2 regions of the Kitasatospora sp. NRRL B-11411 genome follow, and region 2 is predicted to be linked to the other one. Evidence: riboswitches for the same ligand, from Rfam matches in the RefSeq annotation. Region 2 holds a riboswitch; the other holds the start of a gene.
What was found. Region 2 has a riboswitch for cyclic di-AMP ahead of IH44_RS49485 (transglycosylase family protein). Riboswitches for the same ligand answer to the same signal wherever they lie in the genome.
Positions count from the first base shown of each region.

Region 1: another riboswitch for cyclic di-AMP. It lies ahead of IH44_RS0105495 (LysM peptidoglycan-binding domain-containing M23 family metallopeptidase); the one in region 2 lies ahead of IH44_RS49485 (transglycosylase family protein).

Region 1 is NZ_JOGH01000007.1:72,437-75,767, forward strand. It holds tRNA gene IH44_RS0105485 (tRNA-Pro) at 1-71, opposite strand, end outside; tRNA gene IH44_RS0105490 (tRNA-Gly) at 221-294, shown strand; gene IH44_RS0105495 (LysM peptidoglycan-binding domain-containing M23 family metallopeptidase) at 438-1,451, opposite strand; cyclic di-AMP (ydaO/yuaA leader) riboswitch at 1,457-1,576, opposite strand; gene IH44_RS0105500 (hypothetical protein) at 1,982-2,176, opposite strand; gene IH44_RS0105505 (PP2C family protein-serine/threonine phosphatase) at 2,615-3,331, opposite strand, start outside.
Region 2 is NZ_JOGH01000071.1:18,047-21,377, forward strand. It holds gene IH44_RS49485 (transglycosylase family protein) at 101-1,399, opposite strand; cyclic di-AMP (ydaO/yuaA leader) riboswitch at 1,405-1,574, opposite strand; gene IH44_RS0126285 (hypothetical protein) at 2,021-3,331, shown strand, end outside.

The DNA.
Region 1 (3,331 bases), on a different contig from region 2:
GGGTGACCGGATTCGAACCGACGGCCTTCCGCTCCCAAAGCGGACGCGCTACCAAACTGCGCCACACCCCGTGGTGCCGAGCAGAAGAGTACACGTCGACCCGCCCCCGACCGGGGCGATATCGGCGAGCCGACAACGGGGAAGGAGTGTGCAATCCACCGACCCGACCAGGTACGCTGGGGCCGTCCTCACCACCGCTGCGGTGGCGGGGCGCTTTCCTGCGGGTGTAGCTCAATGGTAGAGCCCCAGTCTTCCAAACTGGTCACGCGAGTTCGATTCTCGTCACCCGCTCCACGACAAGGCCCCGACCGCGACGCGGTCGGGGCCTTCGCCGTTCCCCGCCCGCGGGCGGCCCCTCCCCTCCGTCCCGGCCCCCCGGACGGCCCGAAGGCCCCGCGCAGCGGAGCGCGGGGCCTTCGGGGGTGTGGTGCCGGGGGTCAGACGTTGACGCCGTGGGCGGCCAGGTAGGCGACCGGGTCGATGTCGGAGCCGTAGTCCGGGGTGGTGCGGATCTCGAAGTGCAGGTGCGGGCCGGTGACGTTGCCGGTGGCGCCGGACAGGCCGATCTGCTGTCCCGCCGTCACGGACTGGCCGGCCGAGACGGAGATCGAGGAGAGGTGCGCGTACTGGGCGTACTTGCCGTCGGCGAGCTTGATGACGACCTGGTTGCCGTAGGCGCCGCCGTTGCCGGCCGAGACCACGGTGCCGTTGGCGACGGCCTTGAGGCTGGTGCCGGTGGAGACCGGGAAGTCGATGCCGGTGTGGTAGCCGCTGGACCAGTTGGAGCCCGCCACCTTGTAACCGGTGGTGACGCTGCCCGGCGCGGGGGCGACGTAGCCGGAGGAGGAGCTCGCGGCGGAGCTGCCGGAGGTGGTGGCGGTCGACGACTTCGCGGCGGACGAGGAGGAGGACGAGGACGCCGACTTCTGGGTCGGGGCCTGGGCCTGGGTCTGCGTCTGCGCCTTGGCCTTCGCGGTGCCGGTGCTGCTCGACTTGGTCGAGGTCTTCGGGGCGGCGGCGGGGGCCGCGGCGTCCGAGGAGGAGGCGGCCGGGGCGGACGAAGTCGCCGCGGCGGCCTGGCCGTTGACGGTCAGCTGCTGGCCCGGGTAGATCAGGTTCGGGTTGCCGCCGATGACCGAGCGGTTGTCCTGGTAGAGCTTCTCCCAGCCGCCGTCCACGTTCTTCGCGGCGGCGATCTTGGAGAGGGTGTCGCCGGAGGCGACCTTGTAGGTCTCGGCGGCCTGCTGGGCGGCGGAGCCGGTGGTGTCGGCGACGGGGGTGGCGTCGACCGAGACGTTGGCCCACTGGCGGCCGCCGTCGTGCTGGTCGGCGGTGTGCGCGGAGGCGGCGGTGACCGGGAGGCCGACCGCGGCGCCGGCGACGCCGGCGGCGATGGCGATGCGGACGACGGTGGCCAGGCGCGGCTTGCGGTGCTTGCCCTGAGCGGACATGAAGCTGTTCCTCTCCGACGCCTGCGAGGTGAGCTGTCGGGTTCGGGCGAGAGTTGCCCGGCCGCGGTCTCCGCGGCTTCACCCCGAGCCGTCCCCGTGCGTTCCGGGTCCGGCGTACTACCTGTGGTTCCCCCGCTCCTGCCGTGGCGTGGTCTCTGGTCGGCACCGGGCGGCGGCAGGACTAGGCGTTCCGCTCGGCGGCCAGCCCGGCCGATGTCCGGGCTGCGGAGGAAGCAAAACCCACGGTTCGCGGAGCTGGCAAGCGCCGGTAGGCCCCGGTCCCGGGATCGGGAGGGGGCTGACGGTCCGCCAGGTCACGCTCCGCCGACGGCGGGCTGCGGTGCGCGTACGGGATCATGACGATGCGCCCACGAACCACATACGGTGGGCGACTTCGGCCACCGTATGCGCCCGGGCGCTGACCTGGCGTGACGGAGCGGGTGACCCTGGTCACCCGCGGGCAGGACTTCGGTCCGGAACGGGGGTGCCCCCGCCCGTCGGAACGCGCTCCCCCCGGTGCCGGCGGGGCGTCAGCCCGCGATGCCGGCGATGGCCTTGGAGACCGAGTTGAGGAACTGCTGGATCGGACCGGCCATGGTCGACTGGCTGAGCATGAAGCCGAACAGCGCGGCGACGATGGCGTGCCCGCCCTTCATCTGCTTGTTGCGGATGAAGATGGCGACGATGACGCCGAACAGGACAAGGGCGGAGACGGAGAAGGCCACCGGGACTCACTTCCTCGATTCGTGGCGGGGATTCAGGTCGGAACCGCCGACGGCTCCAGGCGGAAACCGGCCCCTGCCCCCCGTGTCCCCACCACTCCATCCGGACTCAGTGTGGTCGCTCGTGCGGACTGCGTAAAGGACTTGCCCCGTCGCCGGGGGCTCCAACCCGGGTGGTGGGACTGATTTCCGCCGACCGTGACGATAGCGGACGGGTTCTGACGGAACGTCGGCGGGAGGCGGTCCGCGGCGGCCCGGGCGGCAAACCGGCAGGCAGGCCGGTCGGCGGCCCACCGGCCGGGCCGGGCACCGGAATTGGCCGAAGATCAACGCCCGGGTTTGACACTCCGTGGGCACTCCGTGCACACCGCTCCCCCGCACCCGGCCGCGCCTCCGCACCGCCGCTTCACCGGCGCCGCTCGACCGCGCCCCCGGCGGGGCTCAGCGGCGCCAGACCAGCAGCACCGCCCGGTCGTCGTTGACGTGCTTGGCCACGCTGTCGATCAGCCGGACCGCGGCCCCGGGGCGGCCGGCCGCCGGGATGGTGGCGACCAGCCGGTCGGCCTCGCCCATCAGCCGGTCCATGCCCTCGCCCAGGTCCCGGCCGGGGACCTCCACCATGCCGTCGGTGCACAGCATCAGCACGTCGCCGGGTCCCAAAGTACCGCGCACGCCCTCGAACTTGGCGCCGTCGTAGACGCCGAGCAGCGGGCCCTCGGCCTCCTTGACCTCCCAGTGGCCCGCTCCGGCCAGGCGGTGCATGCCGGGCAGGTGGCCGGCCGAGAGGAGTTCGTACTCGCCGGTGTCCAGGTCGACCACCAGGTGGACGGCGGTGGCGAAGCCCTCGGCCCAGTCCTGGCGCAGCAGGTAGCCGTTGGCGGCAGGCAGGAAGTCGTGGGCGGGCAGCGAGCCGAGCAGGCCGCCGAAGGCGCCGGAGAGCAGCAGGGCGCGGCTGCCGGCGTCCATGCCCTTGCCGGAGACGTCGGCGAGCACCACTTCGAGCACCGGGCCGGTGCGGGCGGCGACCATGAAGTCACCGGAGAAGGACTGGCCGCCGGCCGGGCGGAGCGCGGTGTCGGTGTGCCAGCCGTCGGGCAGGTGCGGGACGCGGCCCTGCACCCGGATCCGTTCGCGCAGGTCGAAGAGCATGGTGGAGCC
Region 2 (3,331 bases):
GAGGCTCCGTCGAGGCTCGTCGGGCCTCGTACGGCCGAGGATAGGCCGCTGCCCCCGGGGCCGACCAGGTCCCCGGGGGCAGCGGCGGTCGTGCCGGTGATCAGACGCGGCCCGCGAAGTCGGGGGCCCAGTTGGCGATGGTCTCGGTGCGGACGCCGGAACGCGGGTTCGCGGCCTCGACGTACTTGCCGTCACCGACGTACAGGGCGACGTGGTAGACGCCCGAGTTGGAGCCGTTGCTGGACCAGAACAGCAGGTCGCCCGGCTGCAGGCTGTCCAGCGAGACGCGGGTCGAGTAGTCGGCCTGGTCGGCGGCGACGCGCGGCAGGCTGATGCCGGCCTGGCGGAACGCCGCCTGGGTCAGGCCGGAGCAGTCCCAGCCGCCGTTGCCGGTGCCGCCGTAGACGTACGCCTGGCCGAGCTTGGACAGCGCGAAGTCGATCGCCGCGGCCTTGGAGCCGGTCGCCTTGGTGGCGGCCGTGGCGGTGGTGGTCGTCTTGGCGCTGGTCGAGGCGGTGGCGGTGGTCGCGGTGGACGACTTGGCCGGGGTGCTCGACGACTTGGCGGCGGAGGAGCGGTCGCCCTTCCAGGACGAGCCCTGGTGGGTGCTGGCGGAGGAGGAGGTGGTGGCGGCCGGCGCGGACTGCTGCTGCGCGGTGGCGGCGCCGCCGAGCGAGAGCTGCTGACCCGGGTAGATCATGTCCGGGCCCTCGGTGAGCACCGAGCGGTTGAGGTCGTACAGCTTCTGCCAGCCGCCGTCCACGTGCTGGCTCTGCGCGATGGTGGACAGCCAGTCGCCCGCCACGACGGTGTAGGTGCCGGCCGACTGGTCGGCGGTGGCGGCCGGGGCGCTCTGCTCGGCCTGCGGCTGGGCCTGCGACTTGCCCTGCGACCAGCCGTTCTGCGACCAGCCGTTCTGGGACTTGCCCTTGCTGCCGGACTGCGACTGCGACTGCGCGGGCGCCTGGGTCTGCGACTGCGACGGCGCGGCGGTGGCGGACGAGGCGGAGCCGGAGGTGTCGACCTGGGGGGCGGCACCGCCCTTGGTCAGGCCGGCCTGGATCGAGCACACCGGCCAGGCGCCGGGGCCCTGCGAGGCCAGGACCTTCTCGGCGACCGAGATCTGCTGGTCCTTGGTGGCGAGGTCGGCGCGCGAGGCGTACGCGGTGCCGCCGAACTCGGCCCAGGTGGAGGCGGTGAACTGCAGACCGCCGTAGAAGCCGTTGCCGGTGTTGATCGCCCAGTCGCCGCTGGACTCGCACTGCGCGACCTTGTCCCAGGTGGAGACGGTCGCCGCGGAGGCGACGCCACCGGTCAGGCAGGGGATCGACAGCCCGATGCCGACGACACCGGTGGTGGCGATCAGGCGGCGGGCGCGCTTGGAGCTGATGGGCAGCATGAAGAAGCGTTCCTCTCCCACGCCTGCGAGGTGAGCTGTCGGATTCGGGCTGGAGTTGCCCGGCCGCGCGCACCGCGTGGTGCGCCCGGCTTCACCCCTAGCCCCGTGCGGTCCTTCGACCGCCCGGGGCGACTTACCTGGTTCCCCCGCCCCTGCCGTGGTGCGTTGTGCATGAGCCGACCCGCCCGGCGGCAGGACTCGGCGTTCCGGGCGAACTGGGTCCGTGTGTCCACGAACGTGGGCAGGAGATTAAGCGGAATTAAGGAGAATCCGCAAATGCCCGTGACCGGCATCACAGTGGCCGGAATGGGTGATCAAGGGATATTCGGCGAACTCCGCGAGCGGCGGCGAATTCTGGCGGGACGTCAGGCGATAGGTGATCTTGTGCCCGTTTTGCTGCACTATGCTGAGTTATGCGGGATTATTCACGTTTGGTCACCCGGTGGGCGGGTCATTTGTCGCCGTATGGGCGTTCTGTCCTTGACCGGAAGCGCCCCGCCGCACCCCCCTGACGGTACGTCAGAATGCTGAAGCGAAACCGAATCCGCCGCTTTCCGGCGCCCGCGCTGCCTATGCTGCCCCCGACGGCTCAGGGCGGCGGAACCCGGAAGGGCGGCCACGGTGGAACAGCGGCAGGACGAGGAACGGCAACCGCCGCCGGTACGGCACCGGCGCCCGCCGGTCGGGCGGCGCCGGATGCTGACCTGGCTGGCGGCCGGGACGGCGGCGGCGCTCGGCGGGGGAGTGGTCCTGCGGCAGTCGCTGGCCGGGGCCGACGAACCGGCGGGAGCCGCCGCCGCGCGGACCGGCACCGCCACCCCGGCCGGCCACCCGCACGGCACCGGCGCCCCACCACCCGCCGCCGGCAGCCCGCAGCCCTCCGCCCGGCCCCCGGTGCTGGACACCGGCGGCCGCAAGTGGTCCGACGCCAAGGGCTGGGGCGGGAAACCGCCGGGCCCCGGCAGCGCGGTGCGGATCACCGACCGGGTGGTGCTGGACGCCGACGCCGAGGTCGGCTCGCTGCTGGTGGAGCCCGGCGGCTCGCTGGTGTTCGCCGCCGACCGGACGCTGACCCTGGCCAGCGCGGGCAACGTCGAGGTCCGCGGCGTCCTGGCCCTGGCCCCCGACGCCGCGCACACCCACACCCTGCGCTTCCCGCACGTCGACGAACACCGGTTCGCGGGCGGCGGGATGACCGTCGTCGACAGCGACACCGGCCTGTGGGTCACCGGCCAGGGCTACCTGCGCCTGGACGGCGCGCCCCGCACCGCCTGGGTCCGGGCCGCCGCCGACCTGGGGCCCGGCGACACCGCGCTGAAGCTGGCCGCCGCCCCCGACGGCTGGCAGCCCGGCGACGAACTGGCCGTCACCCCGACCGCGCCGCCCGACACCGCGGACTTCTCCACCGCCTACGACCTGGTGACGGTCGCCCGGGTCGACGGCGCCACCGTCACCCTGACCGGCCCGCTGCGGCACGCCCACCCGCGGGTGGCCACCGGTGGCGGCGCGACCTTCGGCGCCGAGGTGCTCAACCTCAGCCGCAACGTCCGGATCGAGGGCACCGAGCAGGGCCGGGCCCACGTCCACCTCACCTCCAGCCGCCCGCCCGACGTCCGGCACGCCGCCCTGCGCTGGCTCGGCCCGCGCGCCGACGGCAAGGACAGCTGGGACGGCAAGCCCGTCACCGAACCCGTGCTCGGCCGGTACGGGCTGCACTTCCACATGCTGCTGGACACCTCGCGCGGCACCGTGGTCGAGGGCGTCGTGGTCCGCGACACCGGCAGCCACGCCTTCGTGCCGCACGCCAGCCACGGCATCACCTTCCGCGGCTGCATCTCCCACGACACCTGGGAGGACGCGTACTGGTGGGACGGCCCGATCGACACCCGCACCCCGCAGGGCCCCTCGAACGACATCGCCTACGACGGCTGC